DNA from 3 places in the Paenibacillus sp. FSL H7-0350 genome. Region 2 is predicted to be linked to each of the others. Evidence: riboswitches for the same ligand, from Rfam matches in the RefSeq annotation. Region 2 holds a riboswitch; each other region holds the start of a gene.
What was found. A riboswitch is a leader RNA that binds a small molecule or an ion and turns the genes downstream of it on or off. The one in region 2 is predicted to bind cyclic di-GMP.

Region 1 (5,133 bases), 3.1 Mb from region 2:
CCGGTACGCGCAGCAGCTCACGGTTAATCTCCTGCAGACCGGCAAGAGGGAAGGCAGTCGGACGCTGCTGGGGACTGTCGTTATCCAGCGCGACGGCGGTTTTGGACTCCGCATTCTTGTGCTTTCCTTCCTTCATCTGGTCAAAGGCCTGCTGGAGGACGCTCTCTGCCTCGGCAATCATGTTCTTCAGATCATCTGCTGTAATTACCTTCTCGCGCTCCAGGCGTTCTGCATAAGCGCGGTACACTGTAGGGTGGTTACGCACTTTGCCGTACACAATCGGCTGGGTGGTCTCAGGATCATCCATTTCATTATGCCCGTGGCGGCGGTAGCCGATTAGATCAATCAGGAAGTCCTTCTTGAACATATGGCGGTAAGCACTGGCCAGACGTACTGCGGCAATGCAGGCTTCCGGGTCATCGGCATTGACATGCACGACCGGAATCTCATACCCTTTGGCCAAGTCGCTGGCATAATGGGTGGAGCGGGAATCCTCGCTCTCTGTGGTGAATCCGATCCGGTTATTGACGATAATATGCACGGTGCCGCCATTCTGATAACCCTGCAATTTGCCGATATTAAGCGTCTCAGCGACAATGCCCTCTCCAGGGAAGGCGGCATCGCCGTGCATCAGCACAGCCATGGCCTTGCTTGTGTTCAGCTTAGGCAGTCCCGGATCGTTGCGCTCTTCCTGTGCGGCGCGTGTGAAGCCCTCGACGACAGGGTTGACGAATTCAAGATGGCTCGGGTTATTGGCCAGTGTGATCCGGGTGCGCACGGTCTCGCCTTCGCGGACGGCACGGTCAGCCCCGAGATGATACTTCACATCACCGCTCCAGCCGTAGGTCACGCCCATGGAGCCTTCCGAAGGGAACAGTTCCTTGTTCGGCGAATGATGGAATTCCGAGAAAATAATATCATAAGGCTTGCCCAGAATATGAGCCAGCACATTAAGTCTTCCGCGGTGGGCCATGCCCATCAGGATATGCTCTGCGCCGTCATGCGCGGCGGCCCGCACAATCTCATCCAGCATCGGCACGAGGGCATCATTGCCCTCCAGGCTGAACCGCTTTTGGCCGACGAAGGTCTTGTGCAGGAAGGTCTCGAAATGCTCCACCTGAACCAGCCGCTTCAGCAGCTCTTTGCGCTCTGTATTATTCAGCGGGGCAGGGGAGGTCATCGATTCCGCCTGGCTGTTGAGCCAGCGCAGCTCGCGTTCATCATGCACATGCCCGAATTCATAGGCAATGGTCTGGGTATAGGCCTGACGCATTCTGTGGACGGCATCCATCGCGGTATGCACATCTGCAGGGGCATTATCCCAGATCAGCGAAGCGGGCAGAGCATTAAGATCCTCGCGGGTAAGCTCGTAGGTCTCCAGCTCCAGCCATTTGGCCATCGGGTTCTTGCTGCGCTCCAGCGGGTCAATGTCTGCGGCCATATGGCCATATATTCGAATATTGGCGATCAGCTTCGAGGCCTTGACAGCCTTCTTGAGCCACTCGGCATCTGCTGATACGGCAGGCCTTGGAGCCCTCTCGGCATCGGGTGCCAGTGGAGGGGGGCCGGATACGGTGAAGAGATCGCGGTAATGTTGTTCAACAGAAGAGGGGTCCTTGACAAATTGCTCATATCTTTCTTGGATGTAGCCCAGATTGGGGCCGTAGTATTTGCTCCATACTGTGTCGTTATAGGGCTCTTTGACTGCCATGAATAGGTCCTCCTAACGGATAAACTCCACGCGAGGCATCCAGTGTGCCACTTGGCGGAGCTGCAAATGTTTGCGGTTTCATTCTCATCCTATTGTGCTACTTTCCGGCGGGGTAATCAATTCATACTTTCGGTCAATCCGTTCGCAATTCGGCATGATTCATTACAGTATTCATACGGAACTATCATAAATAGAAATAAATCCATATCACTGTCCGTTATCTATACAGATGGGTAATTGTCTCTATACGATGTTGCGTGGTGCGGTAAAGCGGAGTAGTTAGAGTTCCCTTTAGCATAATTAAACTATTACTTAGGGTTTGAACTTGGAACTGGAAATATTTATACAAGCCGCTGGCAATTTCAGCTAAGTTTCCTCACATTTTATCATAAAAAAATTCCAGAAAACGACACACTAATCGCGTATGATCTTGTATAATGTTATTGCGGAGAACGGTTTCATCGATTCTTGCCAGATCCTTTCATGATGGAAAGGGTCCAGTAAAAGGTAAACCTGCCGAAAGACAGGGGCACAAAGTCTCGGATCTAACGTAGAGATACTACAAAGTAGCAATACTACTATGATGGCCGGACTGCCTGGGGACGCGAAAATTCTAGGAGGAGATTTCTTGGATATGTCCAACCAGGGGAATGACGAGCTGCAGGCAGTAGATCTGGATTTAGAATGGGTGCACTTGCTGATGTCTGCCAAGCAGGCGGGGATCGCGGCGGAGGATATCCGCCGGTTTCTAAGTGAAAAGGCACTCCAGGCGATGTAAGGGCGGTCATCATTGTTAGGATACATACAGAAAAGGCACAGCGTCCGGTACGCTGTGCCTTTTCTGCATGCCGCTTGAAAGAATGCCCTCGCCGAAGGCGGCCTCCCTGCCGTGCGGAGTCTTCCTTGAGGCATACGATGCTACGTCTAGTTGTCCTTTTGTTCCATGCGCCATTTCTGGTAATCGAGGAATTCCTTGAATTCGCGTTTGCTTATACCGGAGGCCATAGCCTCCTGAACCAGCCGGAACCATTCCCCGTCCAGCGCCTGTTCTTCCGTCTCTGCCAGTCCGCCATACAGCAGTACATGAATGGATACCTGAAGCGCGTCTGCGATTTTTTCGATGAATTGAATGGAGGGGTTGGATTGAATATTCCGTTCCACATTACTGAGGTATGATTTCGCCACATCAGCCTTATCCGCAAGCTCGGATAGCGAATAGCCCTTCTCCAGCCGGAGTTTGTGGATGCGGCTTCCCATAGTATCTGACACGATTACAACGCCCTCCGTACTTTTTTGGTAAAAGATAAGAAGTGATATGCTTCGCGCTATACCGTAGCCCTATCTTTCTCGCAGAAACGGTGCCGCTCTTTAAAAAGAAGACAAAGCCGTTTCCACTTGTCAGTATAACAAAAATCTGCAAATCGGACAAAAATCCTTGAACCCGGAAGCGGGGAAAAGGAAACGGCATACCCGGCCCGGATGGGGGAGGATATGCCGTTCTTGATCGATAAATGCAGCTTTGGCCTACTTGGCTTCTCCCACTCCTTGAAGTGCATCGAAGGTCCAGTTCAATGCTAAGCCGTCACCCTGGAAAATATTCTGATCGAGCGTATTGTCCACGAACTCGAAGGCGATCTTGAAGGTCTTGGACCCGGCTGCGGCAATCCCTCCCGGCAGTATACCTGCTGCTACGAGATCGTAGCTGGGGGTGTTTTTCAGATCCTTCAGGGAGATCTCGGACAGCACATGACCGCTTAATGAACCGCCGGTGTATGAATTATCGAGGAGCTTGACCTTGAAGTGGTCTCCGAGATCCTGGCCTGCGTTATCGCCCTTGGCATCGGTCACGGTGTAAGTGGTGGCAAGCTTGAGGAATTTGATATCCAGTGTGCCGTCATTGGACAAGGTGAAGGTGCGGACGGTATAGTCTCCCGGCTTCAGATTCGTCAACGCTACCGGAGTATTGAAGGAAGAGCCAAGCTTCAGCGTACCTGCGGCGAAGGTTGCCGTGCTGGTGGCTGTGGAGCTGAAGTAAGCGAACGTGCCCCCGCCGATTAAAGACAAACCCAGTGCTGCTGATGCTACGCCAAGACCCAATGTTTTTTTGATACCCATGATTAATTTCCTCCTCGAATGGTTTGTTTTGTTGGTAAATTATTTGAGACTGCCTTTTTCCTGGTTGGCTTCAAAATTCAGCGTCAGCGCAAGCGTATCGCCCTGATAATAGTTCTGCGGCTGGAGAGTCTCCTTGAAGGCGAATTGAATGAGCAGATTATCGGAGGTTCCGGCTTTAATGCCGGACTTCTCTCCGCCCAGGATCGCTCCGAGAATTCCCCGGGCCACCAGATCGGGACTCTGCTTCTCCAAATCGGCCAGCGAGATGACCAGAAGCGGCGCTTCTTGCTTATCCTTGTTCGCGAGGAAGGTCACAATAATATCATCCTTGAAATTATGGGAGCCGTTGTCTCCCAGAGCGTCTGTAATGGCCGATGAGGTGCGCAGCACTACTTTGGGAATGTTAAGCGTCCCGTCATTTATAAGCTTGAAATCTCTTAAGATGCTGTCTCCCGGCTTGAGGTTGCTGAGATTAACAATGACAGAGGGATCAGACTTCAGTGATAAAGTTCCGTTGTTAAAAGAAGATGAGGTAGTAGAGGTGCTGCTGAAGTAAGCGAAGGTGCCTCCGCCGACCAGGGTCAAGCCTAATGCTGCCGATACAACGCCGAGACCTAATGTTTTTTTGACGTTCATTTGTTCATCCCTCTCTCTTATGAGTCTGGTTTGTGCATAGCCGGGGCTTCCGGCAAGCTGTATTGTGGCTCCGCGTTTCGTAAACGGGAGAGGACAATTGATCATTATACGAGGTCAGTCACAGTATCCGGCCCGCCGCCGTTGTTTGCGGAAGACGAGACGTTCTTCTTTTCAAGTGCCGCAACGGCCTTCCAGGAAGAATACAGCGCGTAGAGGAGCAGAAGCAGTCCGGGAATAATCATCAGCACTACGCTTCCGGCTTTGGAGACTGCGAAGCTCATGGCATAGCCCACATAGGGGACGGTCACGCCGGTGTACTCACCTACCACATTCGTGGAACTGACGGCGGCGGTGTCGGCTGAGTCATTATTGTCGCCCTTGGTGGTGTAGCTGGCTTCCCCCAGAGCACTGTTCAGCTCAGTATCGACCACGCGGTGGGTGATCAGAATATTATCGGGATTCAAAAAAGTGATCACATCACCCTTCTGGAAACGGCTCATGTCTCCGCCCGGCTTAATGGCCACAATGGAACCGGTCTGTATGCCGGGCTCCATGGAGCCGGATAATACCGTCTTGATCTGGTAGCCGAAGAAAGAGGGCTCGCCGCCGGAGGCTTTGGAGATCACAACGGCTGTGATCAGCACCAGGAACACCATCAGAATTAGTGTGGA
Region 2 (5,133 bases):
GTTAATCAGGCGGTGAATCATCAGTGAGTTCGTAGGAAATATATATTCAGGGGTCTGGCTTGCATAAGCAATCAGGTCAATGTCAGGACCGGTAAGACCGGTCTTCTCCAGAACATTACTTGCGGCTTCATAAGCCATTGTCAGGGAGTTCTCATCCGGGCTGTCGATGCTGTAGCGGTTTTCACGGCCCAGAGTAGCCAGCAGTCCGCGGATATCAATACCTTTGTCATCAAAATGCTGAATGAAAAATTCATTGCCGATTCTTTTGTCTGGATGGTAGATATCAATGTCCTTAATGCGAATCCCCGCCATAGTGCAGACCTCCTAAAAGTTGTCTTAGTTGTACTTCTCACTTCTCACGAATCTGCTCCGGTTCATTAAGCTTGTACGGTTGAAGTAATCTCCAGATTCTCAAGTCCGGCTTTGCGGCCCAGGCGTGCCAGCTGCATTTTGAGGATCGGGTTATTTTCCAGAGTAAGACTCACTTTCTGGAAGCCATCAGCCTTGAACATGATGAAGCAGTTTTCAAGCAGCGGCACGACATCAGGAGCTGTTACATTCAGCTTGCGGCAGTCGATATCCAGGGCATATTCAGCAGGGCTAATGGGGTTGATGGTCTGCTGGTAAGCCTGTATGGATTTGAGTCCGTCCTCGTTAGAGAAGGTTCCCTCCAGCTCGATATTGATTACTTTCTTCGCAGTGTCTGTCTTCAAAATAAATTGTCCCATGTTGATCTCTCCCTAAGTGTAATTTGAAATACCCCCAAAACATGATATTTGTGACTATATTCGACAAATTGCATTCGAATTTGGGATATTTTGCCTTCATTATAACCGGAGCATGCTGAAATGCGCAATCGAAAAGTCGAAATTTGTAGATTTATGAAGATTTTTCTTTGATTTCCTCCAGGGTATCCAGCAGCACATTAAAGGCCGAAATTACCCGGGGAGCACCGACGCAAGGGACCAGATGAAGCAGCACGCCCTTGATCTGCTCAACAGTCATGCCAACACGGAGCGCCATTACATAATGAACACCTAACTGCTCATACTGCCCCATCGTAATCAGAGACGAGATCACCGCGATCTCTTTCCAGTCAGAGCCAATCGTGGTCCGTTGAAAAATATCGCCATAAGCATTGCCCATGATATATTCGGCTAGTTCCGGAAAATGCTCTTTGATCGGAGCTAGGGCCTTGGCCCCATAATCTCCAGAGAGATTAGTGAAATGATCGAGTCCGCTGTTCGTGTTCTTGTTCACGCTATGGCCTCCTGATAGTAGGTTAGAAACGGTGTGCAATAAGGCTTGCTTACGTAAGATCCAGCGTGCGGTGAGCCGTAGGTGGCATTTCATCGCGGTCAGTCAGCAATTCAATGACAGCTGGCTTGTTAAGCGCTACAGCTTCGCGGATGGCAGCGGCGAACTCCTCCTGCGTCTCACAGCGGAAGCCGGCTGCACCCAGAGATTCAGCGAATTTCACGGCATTCATTGGAACCTCGAAGATCGTACCGTCAATCCGGCCGGTGGTCTTCTCCATCCCCTTAAGCGCCATATCCAGCTGCATATTATTCACCACGATGAAAATCACCGGAATGTCCTTGCAAACAGCTGTGTTTATTTCAGTTCCGAGCATCATAAAACAGCCGTCCCCGGTAATGCAGAAGACCGTCTCACCGGGAGAGGCCGTCTTGGCGCCGATCGCCATGCCAATTGAATTGCCCATGCAGGCAAAGTAGGCATCGAATATGAAGCTGCCGGGCCTGCGCACATTGAACCATTTCACAGCATTGAATCCATGGCTGCCGTCATCTACAAACACGCTGCTGTTGTAAGGAATCAATTCGCTCATCGTGCTCATTACCGAAGCCAGAGAGAGCCCCGCCAGTACGGGAAGCTCATCATTGTAATCATTCGAGACTGTGATTTCATGCTTGGTAACCGCTGAGAAGTCCAGCTTCTGGAGATACAGAGCCAGGTTGTCCCTTAAGTCTCCGCCGACAGCAATAGTAGATGAGGTGAGTATTTTACCGACAAAGGTCGGGTCTACATCGAACTGGATCAGCTGCCGCGGATGATTCTCCGGCTTCAGGTTGCAGATGGTCATATCGCTGAGGCGGGACCCCAGAACGATGAAGAGGTCGCTGTTGTTCATCAGTTCATCTCCATGCGAGGAGCCGCCGACGCCTATTGGACCATGGTAGAGCGGATGATCGTAAGCTATAGCGCCTTTGCCGCCTGGAGAGGTGACCACAGGTATGTTAAAGGTCTCGGCCAGCTGGACCAGTTCCTGATGTGCTCCTGAGCGGTTGACGCCCTTACCGGCAATGATCAGGGGTCTAGCGGATTCATTGATCGCCGAGCTGACCCGTTCATAGTTCTGATAGCTGACCAGCCCTTCACGTTCCGGCAGAACAATCCGGCATTCCGCAAGCCGCTCTGTCTGCACATCAAACGGAATGCAGAGATGAACCGGACCTTTTTGGTCACCGAGGGCGATGGATAGGGCATGATTGAAAATGGTGCTGAAATGATCCCCGCGTTCAACGAGCTTGCTGAAGAGGGTGGCCGGCCGGAACATATCCGCCAAATCAGCCAGATAGGAAGTGGAATCCTGACATTGGGGAATGCCCAGCTCCTTGATGGACTGGTGGCCGGTGATGAAGAGGACGGGAAGATTATTGGCCTTGGCATGCGCTGCTGCGGTGAGCAGATTCGTTCCGCCCGGACCGGAAGTGCCGAAGGCTACTCCGAGGCTGCCGGTCTTCAGAGCATAACCGCCGGCAGCGAAGCCGGAGCTAGACTCGTGCCGGCCGGGGATGAACTCAATACCATAGTCAACCAGTTTCAAAGCGATGGGGCAAATAGATTTGCCTATGATTCCAAAAGAATGTGTGACTCCCAAATTGCGTAATGCTTCCGCCATATAATCTGCAACTGTCTTCAGAACATCCACCCCGCAAGTTGTTATTTGTATTAGTCAGCAATAGAAAACCTGTACTCAACATAGGAGCACAGGTCTGTTGCACGAATCACCATAATCAAACGCATAACCTAAGGCGTTTACAGTTTTTCAGCAACCTGGCTGTCATGATCCCACTTCATAAATGAGACTGTAGATCCATGGCTTTGCGTCATTCCCTTTCGGTGAATTTTGCCGGTATGCGATTATAAATGAATCTGTGAAGAATTTTCCTTTACAATATATTCCTCACTCCTCTTTTGTCAATAACCCCGATGAGAAGAAACTCGGAATTTGACGAATATTCAGGAGTGAAAATGGATGAATATTTGGATTTTCAAACTTTTGAAAATGGTTCCCTTTGGAAGGCTAAAGTCTTAAAATGCAAATGGATATTTAGGGCTATTATTATGAGGAGTAAGCATAAAGCCTCATTACATTCCTGATCTACTGTAAAATGTTAAGAATTCACTAGATATACAGCAATGTAAAATCCACTTATAGGACTTAAGTAGTGTATGTGTGCGGTGATGCCTTATAGACAAGCTATGCCTATAGAACGACTATAGTAAAGAAGTGCAAAGCGGATTTTTTACCCTTATGCACAATTTCAACAATTTGTGAATATTACATAACAATCTTAGTTTTGCACAGAAAAAGAGACACCATCTGCAGGAAATCCCGCAGATGTGTCTCTTTTGGCTAAGGTTAGAATTTGAAAATATGAATTGTTTTTTGCAGGTTAAAGACAGCGGAAGTCATCTTCTCTGTCTCCTCAGCTACGGATTGCAGAGCGTGAATCTGTTCGTTCATCGCTGCGGATACCTCTTCGGTCCCTGCGGCGGTCTCCTGGGTGATGGCTGAGATATTCTCGATCGCCCCGGAGATCTTAAGCGCGCTCTCCAGCATAAGGTCACTCTCTGCGGAGAAGGAGGCGATCTGCTCGGTTATGTATTGGACACTATGTACGATCTGAGCAAAAATATTGGCCGTCTCTGTAATCATCTTATTCTGTACCTGGACTACCTCTTCGTTGATGGCGATATTATCAATGGCCTGCTTGATATCTGATTCAATGCTGCGTACCAGCCCGAATACCTCTTTGGTTGAAGCGGTGGATTCCTCAGCCAGCTTGCGGACCTCCTGGGCAACGACAGCGAAGCCACGGCCATGCTCGCCTGCACGCGCTGCTTCAATAGAGGCATTGAGCGACAGCAGATTGGTCTGTTCGGCAATTTCGGTAATCGTCTTGGTAATCATCGTAATGCCGCGCGCGTTCTGTGACAGGGCTTCAATGGTATCCGCCACCTTCTGGGTCGCCTGGATGTTCTTGCGCATGCCTTCGGCCTGGGTATCCACCGATTGCCGTCCCTGTTCAACCAATTCCAGCGTATGTACAGATCGTCTATTCATTTCCTTGGTGGAATTCGTATAATTGGAGACTTTGATTTCGATATCCTTGATCGATTCGGTCATATCAGCAATATCCACTGAGATTTCGTTAGCGCCGAGAGCCAGTTCATTGGAGGAGGAGGCCACCTGCGCCATGACAAATTTCAGATTCTGATTCTTGTCTTCAATCCCGCGGCTGGCGTCCATAACCTGCCGGGTAATCTGTGAGGCATCGGTGAGGATTTTTTTGAGCTTGTCAATCATGGTGTTGAAGGACCGGCTAATGTCACCCATAGAGCCGCTCTCGTCGGCACGGCTGGTGAAGTCTCCTTTGGCAATGGTGTGCGTCACATTGGAGATATCCTCAAATGAAGATGTAAGCGTTCTCTCAATGAAGCGCGCAAGCGGGTAAGTCAGCGCTGCCAGAACGGCGACAAGAATAATGCCGATGAGCAGCCTGTCCATAAGGATTAGTGTGATTAAAACAGGGACAGCGAATAAAGCGGCAACCAGGTAACATCCGGTGACGATTTTTTGTTTCAACGGCAGCTTGTTCATCCAGTCCATAATGTAGAGTCCCCCTATAAATAATAATGTGTATTGTAATATTATAGGGGATACTAGTGCATTTGGTCTATTATTAAAAATCGTATAATGCTGCCGCTTCACGCAGAGCTGAAGCAACAGTATCTACAAGCTCAGGCGGTGCGGTCACCTTGATGCCCTGACCCAGGGAGAGGATGATCCGGCGTGCAGACTCCGGCGTGTTGAATTCGGCCTCG
Region 3 (5,133 bases), 3.7 Mb from region 2:
AGGAGATCAACCTGCACCAGCTCGCCGGAACCATGCGCCGCCAGGTGCTGATCGACGGCCGCAACGTCTATAGCAAAGAGCAAATCGAAGGCACCGGCCTCGAGTACATCTCCGTCGGCCGCCCGCAGATGGGCGGGCTTAGCGGATTCTCCGCTAGCGTGGCTGGCGCGGTGTAGAGCGGCGATCAAGGGCAGCGATCCACGGCGAGTCAGCCTTTTCTGGAGGAGCTGCGCCGGATCGGCTGCGCGGCGAAATGAAGGGGATAAATCCTCTTGAATGCGCTGAAAGTGGGCTGCGCGGTGAAATGAAGAGCACAAGTGCACCTGAATCCCGGGAAAGTTGGCTAAATGAGTAAATGAGGAGCACAAGTGCACCTGAATCCCGGGAAAGTTGGCTAAATGAGTAAATGAGGAGCACAAGTGCACCTGAATCCCGGGAAAGTTGGCTAAACGAGCAAATGAGGAGCACAAGTGCACCTGATTTCCCGGATTCGAGCCAAATGGAGTAAATGAAGAGCACAAGTGCCCCTGAATCCCGGGAAAGTTGGCTAAATGAGCAAATGAGGAGCACAAGTGCCCCTGAATCCCGGGAAAGTTAGCTAAACGATCAAATGAGGAGCACAAGTGCACCTGAATCCCGGTAAAGTTGGCTAAATGAGTAAATGAGGAGCACAAGTGCACCTGAATCCCGGGAAAGTTGGCTAAATGAGTAAATGAGGAGCACAAGTGCACCTGAATCCCGGGAAAGTTGGCTAAATGAGTAAATGAGGAGCACAAGTGCACCTGAATCCCGGGAAAGTTGGCTAAATGAGCAAATGAAGAGCACAAATGCCCCTGAATCCTAGGAAAGTTGGCTAAACGAGTAAATGAAGAGCACAAGTGCACCTGATTTCCCGGATTCGAGCCAAATGGAGTAAATGAGGAGCACAAGTGCCCCTGAATCCTGGAAAAGTTGGCTAAACGGGCAAATAAGGAGCACAAGTGCCCCTGAATCCCGGGAAAGTTGGCTAAACGAGCAAATGAGGAGCACAAGTGCCCTTGATTTCTCGGATTCGAGCCAAATGGAGCAACTGAGCAGCATTTGTGTCACGTACTTAAACTAACCAGCTTCTGCCGCCGCAAATTTGTGCGGCAAGCCCTTGGAACAAGAGTCTTGAATCCCGGTCTTGAATTCCATTGTCTTGGAATTCTTGCTTTCTCTAGCCGCTAGGTCAGCGGCGACGCCTTGGAACAAGCGGCAGCCCGGCCCCCCTTGCCGCTACAACAAGCGGCAATACCCGGATCTTTAGCCGGGAGCTTCGCCTGCGGGCGAAGCGGATATAAAAAGTAAAGCCGGTTATGAAATGGAGTGGAGAGGAATTTTGGAGCTGTAGGAGCGTTAGCGTCCGCCTTTGTCTCCGGATGTTATCTGCTGCAAGCAATATAATCAACAACATCTGGAGACAACAGCGGCCGTAAGCCCAAAATTCCTTGCAGCGACCCTCATAACAGGCGGGATTTTAACACACAGCCGCAATAAGAAATACCCAATAACAATACGATATGGAGGGTTCACTATGAAACTAGTACTTCTATCAGGCGGCTCCGGCAAGCGGCTCTGGCCGTTGTCCAATGATTCACGCTCCAAGCAATTTCTGAAGGTACTGGCAAGTCCGGCAGGTGAACCGGAATCAATGGTACAACGGGTATGGAGACAGCTGGAGGAGAACGGCATGGCCGGGTCCTCTTATCTGGCGACCGGACGCAGCCAGGTGGAGATGATCCAGAGCCAGCTCGGCAGCGAGGTGCCGATCATCGTGGAGCCGGAGCGGCGGGATACGTTCCCGGCCATTGCGCTGACGGCGGCCTACCTCTATTCCATCGCAGGGGTTTCCCCAAGCGAGACCGTGGCGATTCTGCCGGTGGACCCATACGTGGAATCCTCCTTTTTCGAAACGGTACTGCAACTGGAGAACACCATGCTGGTGAGCGGGGCGAACCTGGCGCTGATGGGCGTAGTTCCCGAGCATGCTTCGGAGAAATACGGCTACATTATTCCAACGGGTGCAGATGCGGGAGCGAATGGTTATCTGCAGGTCAGCCACTTCCAGGAGAAGCCGGACCGTGTGCAGGCCGAGGAGCTGATTAGCCAGGGGGCTCTCTGGAACTGCGGGGTGTTCGCTTTCCGTCTGGGTTACCTGCTGGATATCCTGCAGCGCAAAGGGCTGCCGCTTAATTATGAGGAACTGCAGAAGCAGTATAAGCTGCTGTCTTCCATCAGCTTCGATTACGAAGTGGTAGAGAAAGAAGAGAACATCGTCGTACAGCCGTATGCCGGATTCTGGAAGGACCTGGGTACCTGGAACACCTTGACCGAGGAAATGACCAGCAACCATGTCGGCAAAGGCTTTGTGACCGCTGACTCCGAGGGGACCTGCCTCATTAACGAGCTGGATATTCCGATTACCGTGATCGGGGCGAAGGATCTGATTATCGCTGCCAGCCCGGACGGCATTCTGGTGACGCACAAGACTGAGAGTCCGCGGATCAAGGAAGTGCTGAAGTCTTTTGAACAAAGACCGATGTACGAGGAGCGCCGCTGGGGCCACTACAAGGTGATAGATTATGTAAAGTATGACGAAGGCAACGAGGTGCTGACCAAGCGGATTTTCATCAATGAGGGCAAAAATATCAGCTATCAGCTGCATCACAAACGCAGTGAAATCTGGACCTTCGTCAGCGGGGAAGCCAGCATTGTCATCAATGAGAAGATGCATACGGTGAAGGCGGGAGATGTGGTGCGGATACCGGAAGGGACCAAGCATGCCATTCTTGCTCTTACCGATGTGGAGTTCATTGAGGTGCAGACGGGGTCGGAGCTGGTAGAGGAAGATAACATCCGTATTACTCTGGACTGGGAGGATATAGCGCTACATCAGTTTATTTCGTAGGTCTAACTTATCTATTTAACCATTTGTTACAGAATCAAAACAGGTACTCGGAACTATTTATTCGGAGAAATTCGCGTTTGCTCTACAAAAAAATTGCATAAAGACGATAATTTACGGTAAGAGGGATTGATCCTTCCAAAACGACAAAGGCAAACCTGATCGAAAGACAGGGACGCAAAGCTATAGGGCCTTCGCAAGAGTGGCAGCCTGGCTACCGAAAGGAAGAGAATATTGTGAAAACTTACCGTAAGTCTCGTTTGCTCTGCGCTGTGCTGTCGCTGGCCGTGGTATTGTCTGCTGTACCTGTGGGACTGGGAATCGCCCCTTCCACCGTCAAGGCTGCCTCCTCTGAAGGAGCGCCGGTGAACCCTAACGCCTCAGCGGAGGCGGTCAAGCTGCTGAACAATCTGTATGATATCTCGGGAAATGGAATCATTACAGGCCAGCATGACTATTTCGAGAGTCCGGATGAGCTGAGCAACAAGCTGAAGGGAACAAGCGGACAATACGCAGCACTGCATGGTTATGAGCTGGGAGCAATCGGTGGGCAGAGTGAGAGCGGAGTAGCTGCACAACGCAAAAATATCGTCTGGAGTGCGACGAACTGGTCCAGAGCGGGCGGCATTGTCGCCATGACCTTCCACCAGAATCTGCCGGGCACCAAGTACGAATGGTCCAATGTGCAGAAGCCGATCACCCAGGCGCAATTTAACAAATACGTAACCCCCGGAACGCCAGAGTATAATGCACTGATCACCGATCTGGATAAAGTAGCGGTCTCTCTGAAAAGCCTGCGGGATGCTAAGGTTCCGATCCTCTGGAGACCTTACCACGAAATGAACGGCGGCTGGTTCTGGTGGGGGAAGAAAGATAATTTTACAGCCCTGTGGAATATTATGTATGACCGGTTCGTGAACGTTCATCAGTTAAATAATCTGCTCTGGGTATGGAACCCGAATGCGCCTAATGCAAGCTCCGATCCCTATCCACGGACTTATCCGGGCGCGGACAGAGTGGATGTGCTGGCAGCAGATATATATAATAACGACTACTCCAATAAATATCATGATGATCTGACCAGCCTGGCTGGCGGCAAACCGATCGGCATCGGCGAGAACGGTGAAATGCCAAATATATCGAAGCTAAAGCTGAACCAGCAGAATTACGTGTTCATGATGAACTGGGGCAAGATGCTCTATGAGAATAACAGCACGGCGACAATCAAGAATTTCATGAATGACAGTTACACACTAACCCGTGACCAATATAAGGCCTGGTCTGCTCCGGCGGCGGCTCCTAAGCCAATCGCAACGCCAACGGCAACGCCGACGCCTACAGTATCACTGACACCAACAGCAACACCGACACAAACCGCAACACCGACGGCAACGCCGACGGCAACACCAACCGTTGCGCCGACTCAGAAGCCGGTCCCAACCTTCGGCGACCCGGAGAGTAAGCCTGGCCAGAATGGCCTGCTTGGAGAATACTTCAAGAACATGACGCTCTCGGGGACACCGGTTATGGTGCGTAACGATGATGTCATCAGCTTCAATTGGCGTCAGGGGACTCCTAATGCCGCACTGGGCGTAGATTACTTCTCAATTCGCTGGACCGGACAGATTAAGCCGGCTTACAGTGAGACTTATCAGTTCTATACTACATCGGATGACGGTATCCGCTTGTGGGTGAACGGCACAGCGGTCATTGACAGCTGGGTCAAACAGAGCGGAACTGCCCGCACAGGAAGCATAGCCTTAACTGCCGGGCAATTGTACGATATCAAAGTAGAGTACTATGAGAATGCTGGCGATGCCAATGTCCATCTGATGTGGCAGAGCCCTAGCCAGGTGAAGGGAACCGTACCTGCAAGTGCGCTTTTCTCCAGAGCAGGCAACATATCCATACCTGTTCCGGCTGCAACAGCAGTACCGACAACGGTACCAGCAGCAACAGCAACGCCGGCACCAGTAACAACACCAACACCAGCAGCGACACCAACACTGACGCCAGTACCGGCACCAACGCCGACAGCAGCACCGACACCAACGCCAACACCGGCACCAACACCGACAGCGGCTCCTGTTCCCGTTCCTTCTCCTACAGCAACACCGGTGGATCTGCCGGTAGAAGTCCCTGCTGCCAATGGACTGTATGCGGAATACTTCAATAACATGACGCTATCGGGCGAACCCGCTGCAGTG

Region 1: linked by a shared signal. The riboswitch ahead of NYE24_RS22415 (anti-repressor SinI family protein) and the one ahead of NYE24_RS08540 (thiamine pyrophosphate-binding protein) in region 2 are both predicted to bind cyclic di-GMP.
Region 3: linked by a shared signal. The riboswitch ahead of NYE24_RS25525 (PA14 domain-containing protein) and the one ahead of NYE24_RS08540 (thiamine pyrophosphate-binding protein) in region 2 are both predicted to bind cyclic di-GMP.

The regions. Positions count from the first base shown of each region.
Region 1 covers NZ_CP151972.1:4,893,216-4,898,348, forward strand. Annotated here, with positions in the region: gene NYE24_RS22410 (2-oxoglutarate dehydrogenase E1 component) at 1-1,711, opposite strand, end outside; cyclic di-GMP riboswitch class I at 2,208-2,311, shown strand; gene NYE24_RS22415 (anti-repressor SinI family protein) at 2,346-2,489, shown strand; gene NYE24_RS22420 (helix-turn-helix domain-containing protein) at 2,636-2,968, opposite strand; gene NYE24_RS22425 (TasA family protein) at 3,236-3,826, opposite strand; gene NYE24_RS22430 (TasA family protein) at 3,866-4,462, opposite strand; gene NYE24_RS22435 (signal peptidase I) at 4,567-5,133, opposite strand, start outside.
Region 2 covers NZ_CP151972.1:1,811,412-1,816,544, reverse strand. Annotated here, with positions in the region: gene NYE24_RS08555 (3-oxoacyl-[acyl-carrier-protein] synthase III C-terminal domain-containing protein) at 1-312, opposite strand, end outside; gene NYE24_RS08550 (hypothetical protein) at 378-728, opposite strand; gene NYE24_RS08545 (carboxymuconolactone decarboxylase family protein) at 880-1,260, opposite strand; gene NYE24_RS08540 (thiamine pyrophosphate-binding protein) at 1,310-2,953, opposite strand; cyclic di-GMP riboswitch class I at 3,070-3,166, opposite strand; gene NYE24_RS08535 (methyl-accepting chemotaxis protein) at 3,668-4,918, opposite strand; gene NYE24_RS08530 (WYL domain-containing protein) at 4,992-5,133, opposite strand, start outside.
Region 3 covers NZ_CP151972.1:5,621,223-5,626,355, forward strand. Annotated here, with positions in the region: gene NYE24_RS25515 (UDP-glucose/GDP-mannose dehydrogenase family protein) at 1-176, shown strand, start outside; gene NYE24_RS25520 (sugar phosphate nucleotidyltransferase) at 1,556-2,929, shown strand; cyclic di-GMP riboswitch class I at 3,068-3,148, shown strand; gene NYE24_RS25525 (PA14 domain-containing protein) at 3,163-5,133, shown strand, end outside.